Regions from separate parts of the Planococcus sp. 11815 genome, predicted to be linked through region 1. Evidence: riboswitches for the same ligand, from Rfam matches in the RefSeq annotation. Region 1 holds a riboswitch; the other holds the start of a gene.

Region 1 (7,777 bases):
CTGCGACAAACCGGAAGCGATCAACAGCGCTTCAGCTAAAACTCCGATCGCCGGATGGAGCGAATAGGCAACAGTAACGATCGCGACCGTAGCCGTTGCGACAATCGCCAATACAATCGAAAGCATGGCAAAACCGTTGCGAAACGCATACTGTGGTACATTCAGCCGTTTTTTTAACCCATTAATTAAGGTGCCGATCCACCGAACAGGATGGGGCCATGCCGGCGGATCCCCGATTAGGCGGTCGAGCAATAGGCCGATGCCGATTGCCAACACATGGTGGATCATGCTTTTTTCGCCTCGCGGTAAAGGTGGATCGCTTCAACTGTACATTCGAAGACACCTGTGCCGATGAGTTTCCCTACTTCAGTAATCGGCCCTGCATACGGCAGCGCTTCTCCTTGCTGCGTAGCGGCGACCAGGCAACTATCGGTTGAGGTGCCCGTCGCGATCGTTCCGGTTAGCGGATCGATGACTTCTTCATGCTGCAAAGCTTTCGTTTTAGCTTCAGTCGCTGTGATCATCGCTTGAATAAAAGCTTCATCCGACAGAATGCCGTTTACCATGATCCACGTGTTGATGGTGCCGACGCGCTGTTCGCGCGCCACGGCCTGCGATACATCGACGCCGTTTCCGACACCCGCTGTCACCGCCACGACGATGCTGCCGAAATCCCCCGCGTATTCACGGACAATGGCATGCTCAGTGCGGACAGCGGTCATCATCGCTACGGTATCCGTCGCTTTCAATCCGCTGTCTTCGATATAATCGACCATTTCCTCAAAACTATTGTCGATATTATAGCTGGCATCGACGCGTCGATTGAGGAAATTGCGGAACCATCCAGAACCCGCGTTGACGACGGCAGACGAAACGGTCTTCAGTGGAAGCTGGCTTTGGTAGGCGACAAATTCCGGGGTCACGAGAAAATCTTCTGCTCTCACTCGCTGTCCCGCCGGCTTTCTGCGAACGCCAGGCAATAAAGTGATTTGCGGCTTCGGCAGCTCCGGATGGGGGTGATTGCTGACACGCGTCTGGTAGACAGATTCGACATCATGCGTCCTGACAACTTCGTGGGGCTCTCCTATTCGGACGATGTTTCCTTCGTCCATCAATAGAAGTTCATCGCAATACATGGAAGCCAAATTGATGTCATGGAAGATGGAGATAACCGTCAATTCTTTTTCGATCGCCTGTTTTTTGATGGTATCCAACAATTCTTTCTGGTGGTTGATATCGAGATGGTTGGTCGGCTCGTCAAGGAGCAAGACCGCCGCGTTTTGCGCCAAGGCTTGCGCTACGAAAACGCGCTGCTGTTCGCCTCCGGACATCTCTTCAAGTAATGTCGATTCATAGTGGCTGATGTCCATGAGCTTCATCGCTTCCTGGACTGCCGCTTCATCTTCTTCGGACCAAGACGAAAACCAGCCGCTTTGATGCGGATACCTGCCGAGAGAAACCGTTTCACGGACAGTGTGTGAAAAAGCATGCGCATGCAGCTGCGGCAAAACCGCCATCTTGCGGGCCAATTCCTTAGCTGGGAAATCGCCAACAGGCTTACCGTCGATCCGGACAACGCCGGCTGTCGGCTCCAAGACGCCGCTGATCAATTTCATCAAGGTAGATTTGCCGCTGCCATTCGGCCCGAGTATGCCAAGCATGCGGCCTTTTTCGACACCGAATGAGATGCGGTCGACGATTTTCTTGTCGCCATAGCCGCCTGACAACTTTTCAATTTGCAACATTTAAAGCCCTCCTCTGCGCTGGCGGAAAAAGATGAATGCAAAGACCGGCGCCCCGATAAACGCAGTAATAACGCCAATCGGCAATTCGGTCGGTGAAATGATCGTCCGCGCCACCAAGTCGCAAACAATTAAAAGCGCAGCCCCGTTGATAAACGATAACGGCAAGACATGGCGGTGGTCAGAGCCCCATACGAGGCGCGTGATGTGCGGGACGACCAAGCCAACAAAGCCGATGGTTCCAGATACTGCAACTGCTGATCCCGTCAGGACCGATCCGCCGATCAAAATCGCCATCTTGCTCTTCCTGACGTCTACACCCAAATGTTGTGCACGTTCTTCACCGAATAGCATCGCGTTTAATTCACGGCGGTAAAGCCATAAGACGAATGAACCGACAAGCACAAACGGCAGCGCCATCTGGACATAGGGCCAGCCGCGCATCGACACGCTGCCAAGCAGCCAGCCGATGATCTGCCGCAGTTCTTCACCGGTCAACGCAATCATCAAAGACATGATCGACCCCAGGAATGAACTGAAGATGATGCCGGTCAAAATAACTGTTTCCATCTTCATCGACCGGTCGACAAGCCGTGCAAAACCCATGACGGCGAGCATCGTGATCAAAGCGCCGATCATGCTGATGACCGGCAAGGTGAACAGGCCAAGAAACGGAATGGAGATGCCGAAAAAAAGCGTCATCACGGCACCGACAGCGGCACCGGACGACACTCCCAAAGTATATGGATCAGCGAGCGGGTTTTTCAGCAAGCCTTGAAAAGCTGCGCCCGCAATCGCAAGTGCCGCACCGACTAGTCCCGCAAGCACCACACGCGGCATGCGGATATTCCATAAAATATTCGCAGCTGCTTCGTCCGATGAAGGGTTCCAGATAACCGCCGGTGAAATTGGCACCGTCCCGACCGTCACTCCGAGCACTACTGCCCCGCCCAATAAAATCAGGGAGACTACATAGGCGAGTGCAGATTTACTCACTGAATGTCTCCGGATAAATCACTTCTGCCAAAGTCATCAAGCCTTCCGTCAAACGCGGGCCTGGACGCGTGACAGTATCAGGGTTCAATTCATAAATGGCATCTTCTTGCACGGCCGTCACATCTGCATAACCGCTGCGCTCTTTGATCAATTCAGCAGCATTTTCGATATAACCGCCTTCTGTGGTGATGATGATTTCAGGGTTTGCCGCAACAACTGCTTCCGGATCCATGCTGATCCAGCCTTCTTCGCCTCCTGCGACATTTTCAGCTTGAATCATTGTCAGCATTTCATGGATGAACGTACCTGTACCGGCTGTATAAAGTTCCGGTTCGCTGCCAATCTCTACGAAGACCGATTTGGATTCGTCGACACCAGCCGCCAGTTCTTCAACTTCCGCGACTTGCGCTTCCATTTCCTCGATTAACCCGTCTGCTGCTTCCACTGCGCCTGACACTTGGCCTATGACGGAAATCGTTTCATATACTTCATCAAATGTTTCTGCGTTTTCTACGACAAAGACATTCAATCCGGCATCACGCAGCTGCTGATATCCTTCAGTTCCCATGCCAAGCCCTGATTCATGGGCCAAAACGACATCCGGCTGCAGGCTGATGATTTTCTCTACATTGAATTCTTGGCCGCCGATTTTTTCTAGATCTGCTACTTCTTCCGGATAATTGTCGAAATCCGAAACGCCGACCATTTTTTCGCCCAGCCCAAGCTCATAGGCGATTTCTGTATTAGAAGGAATCATCGAAACAAATGATTCCGGTTCTTCTTCGATGACTACTTCATCGCCCATTGCATCGACTAAGGTAACCGGGAATTCCGCTTCCGCTACTTCCGACGGCGGTTCAGCCGGTGTTTCTACATCTTGATCTTCGACAGGTGCCGCTTCGTCGCCGCATCCAGCCAGTACAATTGCGGCCATTCCTGCAGCCGTCCCGAATTTCCATATATTTTTCATCCTTATTCCTCCTGGTGTTTTGTTTTTTCCCTACCAAGCGCTCGCTCGGGGGCTCACAGGATGTGAGTCAGCTAAGCGTTGCGACAGGACGTCGCGCATTTAGCTTAGCCTCCATTCAGCCGCTTACGCTTTTCTTGGTGGCTAGTTCCAGCGCCTAGCTCCTCGGGTCATAAGCCACTCTGGCTGTGCGGCAAAAAGCGCCGCTTCGCCAGATTGTCTTATACCTGTCGGAGCTGAACAGCCGCTTCCACATTTCATTAAAAAAGTCCCCTGCATAAAGGATGCAGAGGACTTACAGGACGGGTTCGCAAAAAACAAGCGCGTCCGGCCTGTCCTCGCAAGCTTTCGGTTCGGTGTTCATGAAGGCAGGTCTCCTGGCTTGTGGTCATCGCTTGCTGCGCCTTCCCGGGATCTCCTAGTGGCCTTGCAGTTTGCTCTCACATACAGTGGCGGGACCGCGCCGGAATTGCACCGGCTTCCCTTTTAACTCATGTTCTTAGACATAAGCACCTTCATGATTGCTATTCAGTTGATTTGATGACTCCATTATACACCGAAAGCTCTAGTTGTCTTCTACATTTTTTCAGGAGCTTGGACGCCGACTGTCTTCAAGGCATTTGCGAGTGTCGTCTTAACCCCTTCGATCAGGGCAAGGCGCGAACGCGTCAATTCTTCATTGCTAGCATCCAATACTTTATTGGCGTTATAGAAACTGTGGAAGTTCGACGCCAGTTCATGGATATAAGTCGTGACGCGGTGAGGCGCACGGAGTTTTGCAGCATCTGCGATGACTTGTGGGAAATCGCCGATTTTCTTCAATACTTCGATTTCCTTTTCGTCCGTCAACAGCTCCAGATGCTCAGTCGAAGCGGTGAAGTTCTGCTCCGCTGCCTGGCGCAAGATCGAGCAGATGCGCGCATGTGCGTACTGGGAATAATAAACCGGGTTTTCGTTGGACTGGGAAACGGCCAAATCCAAGTCGAAATCCATATGGGAATCGCCGGAGCGCATCGCAAAGAAATAACGGACCGCGTCTAGGCCGACCAAGTCGACCAATTCGCGCATCGTCACGGCTTTACCGGTACGTTTGCTCATTTTCATTTTCTCGCCGTCTTTATACAATTGCACCATTTGGATGATGCTCACTTCAAGCGTATCGCGGTCGTAGCCAAGCGCTTCGATTGCTGCTTTCATGCGTGGGATGTAGCCATGGTGGTCAGCTCCCCAAATATTGATGAGCTTGTCGAAGCCGCGCTGGATTTTGTCTTCGTGGTAAGCGATATCCGGCGTCAAATAGGTGTAGGTGCCATCGTTTTTGATAAGCACACGGTCTTTGTCATCGCCGAATGTTGTCGAGCGGAACCAAGTGGCGCCGTCTTCTTCGTAAATATGGCCATTGTCGCGCAGTTTTTTCAATGCCGCGTCGATCTTGCCGTTTTCGTAAAGGGAAGTTTCCGAATACCACACATCGAAATGGACGCGGAAATCGGCCAAGTCTTTCTGCAATTTCGCAAGCTCCACTTTCAAGCCGTGTTCACGGAATGCTTTATAACGTTCTTGTTCTGTCATATGAAGGAATTTATCACCGTGCTCTTCAACGAGTGCCGCAGCGATATCGATAATGTCTTGCCCGCGGTAGCCATCTTCAGGCATACTTTCACCTTTGCCAAGCGCTTCGAAATAACGCCCTTCAATCGACAAAGCCAAATTATTGATCTGGTTGCCCGCATCGTTGATGTAATACTCACGGGACACGTCATAGCCGGCAAGGTCCAGGATATTGCACATCGAATCGCCAACAGAGGAACCGCGTGCGTGACCCAGATGAAGATCGCCTGTCGGGTTCGCAGAGACGAACTCGACTTGGACGCGCTGGCTGTTGCCGGAGTTCGAGCGGCCATACTCTTCGCCTTGCTCAAGTACAGTTTTGATGACATCGTTCAAATAATCTTTTTTGATGATGATGTTGATGAAGCCAGGGCCTGCGATTTCGACTTTTTCGATATTCGCTGACTGGGTGTCCAAGTTTTCCACGATGGCTTCTGCGATTGCGCGCGGCGGCTTTTTCGCAAGACGCGTCAATTGCATGGCCACGTTTGTTGCGTAATCGCCGTTCGCTTTATCTCTCGGCGATTCCAATTGGACCTGAACCGGTTCTTCTGTAAGTCCCGCTTTTTGGACCGCTTCGGCGATCGCCTGTTTAATGTTTTGCTGTACTTGTTCTACTGCGTTCATTTGGTTCCCTCCATAAACTGTATTTCCATTTCGTATTCGCCGGCAAAATCGTTTCCGAGCGCTAAGTCATAGCGCACTTTGAAACGGCTTTCCGTCATGATGAGTTCATGTGCTTTGGTCGTGAGCATGAACGATTCTTCCCCGTGGCGCAAATTGCCGGTCTGTTCCTTATCCAACAGAAACGGCAGGCGCATCTGCAAACCTCCGCTGCGCATCACGACCGCATCCGTTTCACCGAGTTTGACCGTTGTCCGGATATCGAGATCATCTTGCCGCTCATCGTATTGCAGATAGCGGCGTCCATTTTTCACGGTCAGAACGCCTTCTGAACGCAGTTCCATCACTTGATCTTCAGCACCCGGCTGGCGGATGATCGTCGTCAATTTGATTTTCACCGATTTCTTCATGTGCATCCGCCTTTCCGATAAATAATAACCTTTTCATTATAGCCCGATTGGCGCCGTTTTTTCAATCTAATCCGAGCCAGCTCCTCCGATGCTTCTATAAATGACAAAGGGCTTTCCATTGCCGTGATTTAGTTTTAGGCAAAACAAAGCCGGCCTGTTAAATACAGGCCGGCTTTGTTTTCGTTTTTGGAATTGGAAAGGCGCTTCCGCTTTTCTTCTTGTCCAGCTCCAGCGCCCAGCTCCTCGGGGCCATAAGCCACTCTGGCTGTGCGGCAAAGAGCGCCGCTGCGCCAGATCGTCTTACGCCTGTCGGAGCTGAACAGGCGCTTTCGCTTTTCTTATTGTCCAGCTCCAGCGGCTTGCCTCTCGGGTCGTAAGCCGACTGCCCTGTGCGGCAAAGAGCGCCGCTTCGGTCATTCGTCTTACGCCTGTCGGAGCTGAACAGGCGCTTCCGCTTTTCTTATTGTCTAGCTCCAGCGCCTAGCTCCTCGGGGCCATAAGCCACTCTGGCTGTGCGGCAAAGAGCGCCGCTGCGCCAGATCGTCTTATGCCTGTCGGAGCTGGACAGGCGCTTCCGCTTTTCTTATTTAACCCAGCCAAGAATCATTTCGCGGATGAGTTTGCTTGCCGTGTTCGCTGTTTGATCGGAATGATCGTAAACTGGCGCGAGTTCAACGAGGTCGAAGCCGACGACGTTGACGCCCGATGCTGCGATGGCATGGATCGATGCGAGCAGTTCGCGCGATGTGATGCCGCCAGCATCGACCGTCCCAGTGCCTGGCGCGTGTGCTGGATCGAGCACGTCCATATCGATCGTAATGTAGACCGGACGGCCGTCGAGTGTCGGCAGTACTTGTTTCAAGGGCTCGAGCACTTCGAATTTATACAAATGCATGCCTTGCTCTTTCGCCCATTCGAATTCTTCTTTCATTCCTGAACGGATGCCGAACGAGTAGACGTTTTTCGGGCCGATGTGATCGGCAATTTTACGGATCGGCGTTGAATGCGAATATTCTTCGCCTTCATAGTTTTCACGGAGATCGGTATGCGCATCGAAATGAATGATGGCAAGATCGTCGTAGCGGCTCGCGACTGCTTTCATGACCGGCAATGACACCAAATGCTCGCCGCCCATGCCCATTGGGATTTTCCCATCAGCCAACAACGTGTGTACATAGGTTTCGATTTCGAGAAGGGATTTTTCCGGATTGCCGAACGGCAACGGGATGTCCCCTGCATCGAAGAATTTTACGTCTTCAAGTTCGCGGTCAAGGTATGGGCTGTATTCTTCCAACCCAATCGAGACTTCGCGGATTTTATTCGGGCCGAAACGCGAGCCGGGACGGTAGCTGACGGTCCAGTCCATCGGCATGCCGTAAAGGACTGCTTTCGACTCTTCGTAATTCGGATGGCTTTTGATGAATACT
Region 2 (7,777 bases), 1.5 Mb from region 1:
TGTGTAATCCGCATAATTATGAAAAGACTGGTTGCGCCAGCCGGCATTCCTGTCTTCTTCAACCTCCTTCGACTTCCGGCGCCTGCCGCCAAGTTTCGGGAAATGCTCATAGTTGATCCCTTCGGCTGCTAGCCACACGGGAAACTCATCCTTGGAAAACTGGGGCCATTTGCGGCTTCCCGGAAACGCCCGGACATCAGCCAGAAGCTCGATTCCGGTTTTCTTCAGCATCGCATCAAAAAAATCCTGTGAATGGCTGGAATGGCCAATAGTATAAATGTCCATAAGCAATAGACCTGCCTTTCCAATAAGCTTTTACTTGCCTATACCTTTGGAAAGAAGTGCATAAACTTAAATAGGCAATCCATCAGATTTCGATGATTTTCAACGCCGAATTGATTTCTTCCTGTGCCGAATTGCTGCGCCATTCATGCGGATAATAACCAAGCGGATTGCAGATGCAGTCGATGCCTTTGAATTCTTCATGATAGCGGGTGTGGATATGACCAAAAATCATTTTTTTGACACCATACTTTTCAGCCAGTTTCCCGATTTCTTTGCTTCCCATCATCGCATTGAAAAAATCCCAGGAAGGGTCTTTTTTCACTTGGACAAAATGGGCAAACGGCACAAAATGGCTGACCAGGATGATGTTCTTTTCTTGATGATGCGACAGCCAGCTCTCCAGTTTCGTCAAGTACTTATTGGTTACTGTTACATCATCCTCTGGCCAATGTGCATAGGCTTTGTCTGGCCAGGTAAAATCATTGAAACGGCCTGCTGAAAACTCCTGCTCTGTAAACCCTTCTATTCCGAATGTATAATCGTACCATCCGCCATCGCCGATCACGACCCATTCCTCATTCAAGGAAACCGGGCCATTTCCCAGATTGCCCTTGAACTCCAGCAGTTTTTCATACGCATTAGTAGAATCCTCGTGGTAAAGATCATGGTTGCCATGGACAAATAAAATTTGAAGATCCGGCAATTCATTTTGCAGTTGCTTCAGTAGTGCCAAGCTTTTTTCCGGTCCCGCTGTCATATCGCCGCTGATGATAAAGACATCCGGCGTATGCTGTGCCAGCGACTCTTTCAGCAACCCTACAATATCAGCTCCAGTCTTTTTGTGATTGAGCCCTTCGTGAATATCAGATAAGATGGCGATTTTCAATGTCCTTCCCCCTTCAACCGATTGATTAAGCGCATTATTGATTGATTATTCACTTTATTTATACAGTGATAGTTTTCCTGTCTTGCACTTTAACTAAACTCGTTTGTCTTGAAGCGACTTGTCTTGGCGGATGAAAAGTGGGAGAAACTTGTACGTAAAGAGAATCTGAATTTATATTCCGCATCACAATGAACTGCCGCCAGCAAAACCGCCTTCAAAGATGGGAGATAGATGGAGTGGCATGATTAAAGCGGCCGGCACAGCTCTACTGCAATATCTGCTTTAGAGCGCTTTCGGTAATCCAAACAGAATCAGCCTGATGAAACCCCTCTTTTTTCCTGCTTCAGTATGAGGGTTATTGCCTTGACCACAGTAATTATCGTCGATTAACATAGTCATAGCCTAATATGTCTGATATGACGTATTGTAAAAAGAAAATATACATTTCTTTTTCAGAATTAAGTCCTCATACAAGTGTTAGTTTTATATATCTTAAGTTAATAATTTCCAAAACCCAGAAAGGAAAATTATTTATAATTTTAAATAGTGGATTGGCTATATCTTTCCACTTGATGAGATTAGGAATAATTCGGTAACGGTGATGAAAAAAATTCTAAACAAAAAAACCTTATTTATCTCGCTTTTCACACTAGCTTTACTCGTCATTCTGAGCTTCACTATCTTTTTTATATGGGCTCAAGATACATTTGAAGCGATAGATGCGGATCAAATCGAAATGGAGGAAGTTATCGAACCAGAGGACGGGTGGTATATCTATAGGGCAGAAAATGCAGAAAAAGGGTTGATCCTCTATCCCGGTGCAAAAGTCGAACCTGAAGCATATGGCTATTTGGCACAAGAATTATCAAAGCAAAATATCACAGTCGCCATACCTTCAGTCCGATTGAATTTATCAATTCTAGATGTTTCAAAAGCGGATGAAATCATCAAAAGTGACGACAGCATCGAGTGGTATGTTTCGGGCCATTCCATGGGAGGCGCAGCAGCCGCTATGTATGCCGATCAGCAAGTAGACCGCGTAAGCGGACTCCTATTGCTTGGGGCATACGCAGCAAGCAATGACTATTTAAGCGAATCCAACTTACCCGTTTTATCCATCAGCGGTTCAGAAGATGGCTTAAGTACGCCTGAAAAAATTAAGGAAAACAGCCCGAACTTGCCGGAAACAACGGATTTCATTGAAATTCCAGGCGGAAACCACGCTTATTTCGGCGTATATGGGAGTCAATCCGGCGACAATGAAGCGCAGATCACCGTTAGTGAACAACAAAAAATCATCGTAGAGTTAATTGTGGATTGGTTAGAAAATGATCACTCCTCAAGTCAGAGTGAGTCGTGAAAACTTTATAATCCATATAAAAACAGCACACGCTAAGCCGTGTGCTGTTTGTTTTCTACCCTATTATTCTTCCAGTTTTCTTGCAGCAAACTCATCGTCCATTTTCAGGAAATACTCGCCGCCTTCTTCGATGCCTTTTATGCGAATGATCATGTCGCGGAACATTTTTTCTTCTTCCATCTGTTCTTCAATGAACCAATCCAAAAATGAAAGCGTAGCATGTTCCTGCAGTTCATCGGCCAAGCTTACCAATTTATATATGTTTGACGTCACTGACTTTTCCTGCGCAAGTGACGCTTCCACGACATCCAAGGCATTTGCATATTCATTTCTAGGTTCTGTTAACGCCTGGAGTACGGGCTGTTCATCCATCGTCACTAGATATTGATAGAATTTCATCGCGTGCACATGTTCTTCTCTTGATTGGATCAAATAGAAGTTGGCAAATCCATGATACCCTTTTCCTGAAAAGTACGAGGCCATCGCTGTGTACGCATGTGCTGCCTGAAGTTCGTTATTGAATTGAGCGTTTAACGCCTCTGTCAAATTTGTTGGTAGCATATTGAACTCCTCCTCTATCTTGTTTAGCGTCATTATAGCATGTGCGTTTATTAATCAATAAATGACATACTGCTTTTGCTGCCCCTTATCAATAATGTTGGCAAGGAAAAGGGAAGCACGTTCTCACTCGGGATCCTTTATGGCTAATTATTTTTCAAAAATATTTTTAATTTTCTAAAAATATGTTTAAAAGTTAAACAATTGGAAATTATAGTAAAGACACATTTGAGAAGGAGGGGAGGCACATGTTTGACACGAATTTGGAATTAGGCATTGTGTTGTTTCTGTTTATTTTCGCTTTGGTTGTTTCTTTAATGCTTATATCACAAAAGAGAAAAAATTAGGAGGCAGATTAACTATGTCGATAAAATCGTTTGAGAAAGTCTTCATGTTAGTAGCAGTGGCCATTCTTTTGGTTTCATCAGCATTCAGTTCTGTAGGCGCTGCTCAAGCTGAAGGTCCAATGTTTGAAAAAGGGACCTCGAATGTTAGTCAAAAGGAATTTAATCAAATCAGAAATACCTTGAAAAAAACGGATGAATACCAAGTTTATAAAAAGATTAGTAAAATCAATGCCATCTCCACTGATAACATCATCATCAACACAGTCCCAGGTCCTAAAGGCGATATCGCATATGTCGAATTTATCTTCGATGAACTTGCTAAACAAAGCGAAAACTTGGCTTACGTGCAATTCACGTATGATGTAGCGAACCGTGATGTCATCACAGACCAAGCCCTCTTTGCTAAACAAATGGATGGCGACAATATCAATATCCAGGCAGTCTTCAACCTAGACGGAAAACAAACTGAAGTTTACAACGTAACGGTCGATAATGAAGGAGGCCTTTGGGATCAAGATGGTTTAGAAGTAAGCCATGAAGATTTTGTGGCCAATGCAGAAAAGAACATTAAAGGCGCTAGTCAAAATGCCAGTGACAATGGCAACGAGTTTGTTGCGTATGCTTCTTTTTGTGAATATGCAGTAGGTGCTCTTTGCGGAACGGGCGGCGGTGTGGCGTGTTACGCTCTTGCTGGCGCGTTAGGAATCACAACAGGCCTTGGCGGTCTTGGCCTTGCTGCGATATGTGCGCTTGTAGGAAGTGTTGGCTGCACAGCCGCTACTGATCAAATCTGCAATTAATGACTTGAATACTTCATTTATTCAAAGCAAAAAAGAGCAGCGACGTCGCTGCTCTTTTTTATTTGATAGAAAATCTAATTTGCCATTTTTCTCAAGAGAATAAATGTTATTGTTCTTGTTCATTGCTTTCATAATCAATGATGACTTTCTTGCAAGATTCACACAGAAAAGCATCGACATGGTTGATGGAAAAACGGCTTTGTTCCGATAACAACACAGAACCTTTAGTCAGGCTCGGCTCAGCACTCAGTTTGGATACTTTCGGCACCCATGCGAGTCTTGTGCCACTCTGGATAAATCCTTTTTTCATTTCCGATTGGCAAAATGGGCATGTCAGGCCATTGTGATTTTCCATAGTTCCCCTCCTTAAAGTTTTGCGATAACACTCATTTCCCTGCTATTGTTCAATTACCCTCAAAAATTAGGCATATGCCCAGCTGATAAAACTTTCCTCCCCCTTCCCCCTATTCTAACGACTCATGCTCTAAACATTTTCGTCCAGCCCTCCTAAATCCAAATCAAAAGTGCTACACTGAAACTAAGTAAATAATCATGCAGGGAAAAGGTGCTGATTCGTCAGCGTAACAGGGAATCCGGTGAAAATCCGGAGCTGTTTCCGCAACTGTAAGTGCGTATGAAATAAGAGATGCCACTGGGGAGACCCGGGAAGGCCTTAGAGTAAAGCGATGCACAAGCCAGGAGACCTACCTTTTTCTGAACGTATTTTTGCTCTTCGGAAGATAAGAGGATCTACGGCAACTTTTTCCTATGGACAGCCTTGTGCTGGATATTCGCAATCGTGCCACTCTCTTCGTTGAGAGTGGCTTTTTTTGTCTCTTTTTGAAAGCGATACGTCTGCTGATATTTACGGATTCTATCCAGGAGGTGAACAAATGAAAAAAGACATGCGCTACCTGTGCTACCCGTTCATGCGGGAAAGCGCTTCGACGGTCGATTTCGAGATCCGCACCGATTCCTTGACGACACGGATCGGCGAAGCCATCGCGGTCAACGATGTCCCGCAAATCATCGATGATTTGCGCTGCCTGCAGCCGATGGTTTATCACTTGAACGGCTCGGTGCGCGGGAAAATCGCGATTACCGAACAAGACCTCGCCGAGCTCAGCGACTTGTACGACCGCTACGTGGCGGAAGTGAAAGAGGAAATCGGCCAGTTCGTCCTGCCGCAAGGAACCCACGCTGCGTGCATTCTTCACGTCTGCCGCAGCGAAGCGAAAAAGTCCGTCCGCGCCCTGCACCATGTGATGCTTGAGCGCGAAGTGCCGGAGCATTTGATGGACTATGCCAACCTGCTCGCCAATGTCTTTTTTGTCATGGCCGTGTATGCCAATAAGCAGCACGGCGTCGATGAAATCCCATTCGTCAGCAAATCCTATCCAACAAAACGCATGAAGAAAAAGGAGACTCACTCGTGAAAATCAAATCATTTCTCTTACTCAGCATTCCACTCTCTTTAACACTCGGTGCTTGCCAAGATGATACTGCCGAAGTACCGGCAACAGACGAAACAACAGAAGAAACGCCAACTGAAACTGCAAGCGACGCACCGTACACGGTCACCGATGACCGCGGCGAAGAACTCGAATTCGAGCAAGCGCCTGAAACGATCGTGTCGCTCATCCCGAGCAACACCGAGATCGTCTTTGCACTCGATTCCGGCGATCAATTGGTCGGCGTTACCGACTATGACAACTACCCGGAAGCGGCACAGGACATCGAACGCGTCAGTGATTCCGTGGAATTCAATGCCGAGAAAATCATCCAGCTCGACCCGGATGTCGTTTTGGCTTATTCAACCGGCGAGGCACCGCCTGCCCTTTCCCAACTTGAAGATGCCGACATTCCGGTATTCGTTATCGAATCGGCTACTTCATTCGATGAAGTATACGGCGATATCGAACAAATCGCCTCTGTTCTTGCCAAGGAAGAAAAAGGCGCTGAAGTGATCGAAGGCATCCAAACGCAAATCGAAGATGTCCAAGAACGCCTTGCAGCGGTCGAAGAGCAAAAAGAAGTGTACGTGGAAATCAGCCCGTCTCCAGAAATCTACACAACCGGCAAATCGACGTTCATGCAGGAAATCCTTGACCACGCCCAAGTAACCAATGCCTTTGAAGATCTTGAAGGATGGCCGAGTATCTCCGAAGAAGAAGTCATCACCCGCGATCCCGAAGTCATCTTGACGACCGTTTCTTACGTCGAAGATGCGGTCGGCGATATCGAAGCACGCGACAGCTGGTCTGCCGTAGAGGCAATCGAAAACGACGAAGTGCACTTCATCGATTCCGACATCACTTCCCGCCCTGGACCGCGCATCGGCGAAGCGGTGCAGTTGGTGGCGGAAACGGTGTATCCTGAATTAATGGAATAGATCTATTCATTTGTACTTCAGTCAATAAGAGCAGGCATGTTTTAAGCTATGGCAGTGTTTATCAATTTCCGAGTAATAACGGCACGAGTGCTGCTCTCCCTCTATTTCAGAGGCAATGAATAATCTATTCATCAATAAAAAAACGCAACCGATCAAACCGGTTGCGTCTTTTTCTATTCATAATCCTGCTTCATCACGGATGTCCTGTTCGGTGATCGACCCGCCTTTCCCAGTGCCTTTGACATCTTCAAGTTTAACGCCCAGTTCTTTGGCTAGATGGCGCAGTCTCGGCGATACGCGGGTAAAGCTCGCGGTCTCTTGTGCCGCTTCGTTTTCTTCCGCCTGTTCGAGGTGGACTTTTTCAGAAGCCCCCGTGTTCTCGGCAGCTTGTCCTTTCGGATCGATAACTGCAAGCAATGTGCCGGCTTTCGCGGAATCTCCGCGCTTCACGTGAATCTTCTTCACCGTTCCGCTCGTTTCGGCACGAATTTCTGACACCGCTTTTTCCGTTTGCACTTCACACAACACGGCGCCTTCTTTGACGTAATCTCCCTCGTCCACGAACCACAGGACAATCAAGCTCTCATCGGTATCTTCAGACAGCTTCGGCAAAGTCACATCATGCATCCAATCGCCTCCTCTTACGCTTCATCCATCATCTGTTTGACTGTCTCGACGATTTTATCCGGTCCCGGCAAGACGAAATCTTCGAGCACATGGCTGTACGGAATCGGCACATCCGGAATTGCCAATCGCTTGATCGGCGCTTCGAGTTCATAAAGCGCTTCTTCTGAGACGATCGCCGCGATTTCAGCAGTCATGCCATACGAACGGTAATCTTCATCGACGACGACCAGCCGATGCGTTTTCTTCACTGAATTGAGGATCGTGTCTTTATCGATCGGCGCCAAGGATCGCAGGTCGATGACTTCCGCTTCGATGCCATCTTGTGCGAGTCGCTCTGCCGCTTCCATCGCATAATGCGTCATCATCTGGATGCCGACGATGGTTACGTCTTTCCCTTCCCGCATGACATTCGCCTTGTCGAGCGGCACGGTATACGATTCTTCCGGCACATGGCCGACCGCATAATCGAGCTGGTCCATCCAGCCGAGTCCTTGAAGCGATTTATGGAACATGAACACAACC

Evidence for each region. A riboswitch is a leader RNA that binds a small molecule or an ion and turns the genes downstream of it on or off. The one in region 1 is predicted to bind cobalamin.
Region 2: it holds a riboswitch for cobalamin, as region 1 does, so the genes downstream of both, M1Q06_RS04255 (hypothetical protein) here and M1Q06_RS13485 (ABC transporter substrate-binding protein) in region 1, are expected to answer to the same signal.

The regions. Positions count from the first base shown of each region.
Region 1 is NZ_CP096991.1:2,678,950-2,686,726, forward strand. Features, by position in the region: gene cbiB (adenosylcobinamide-phosphate synthase CbiB) at 1-288, opposite strand, end outside; gene M1Q06_RS13475 (adenosylcobinamide amidohydrolase) at 285-1,745, opposite strand; gene M1Q06_RS13480 (FecCD family ABC transporter permease) at 1,746-2,738, opposite strand; gene M1Q06_RS13485 (ABC transporter substrate-binding protein) at 2,731-3,708, opposite strand; cobalamin riboswitch at 4,056-4,237, opposite strand; gene argS (arginine--tRNA ligase) at 4,282-5,943, opposite strand; gene M1Q06_RS13495 (DUF1934 domain-containing protein) at 5,940-6,350, opposite strand; gene speB (agmatinase) at 6,934-7,777, opposite strand, start outside.
Region 2 is NZ_CP096991.1:837,905-845,681, reverse strand. Features, by position in the region: gene M1Q06_RS04285 (DUF488 domain-containing protein) at 1-285, opposite strand, end outside; gene M1Q06_RS04280 (metallophosphoesterase) at 368-1,171, opposite strand; gene M1Q06_RS04275 (alpha/beta family hydrolase) at 1,773-2,531, shown strand; gene M1Q06_RS04270 (ferritin) at 2,595-3,092, opposite strand; gene M1Q06_RS04265 (halocin C8 precursor-like protein) at 3,451-4,236, shown strand; gene M1Q06_RS04260 (PF20097 family protein) at 4,343-4,591, opposite strand; cobalamin riboswitch at 4,783-4,962, shown strand; gene M1Q06_RS04255 (hypothetical protein) at 5,130-5,672, shown strand; gene M1Q06_RS04250 (ABC transporter substrate-binding protein) at 5,669-6,628, shown strand; gene M1Q06_RS04245 (biotin/lipoyl-containing protein) at 6,806-7,255, opposite strand; gene M1Q06_RS04240 (alpha-ketoacid dehydrogenase subunit beta) at 7,270-7,777, opposite strand, start outside.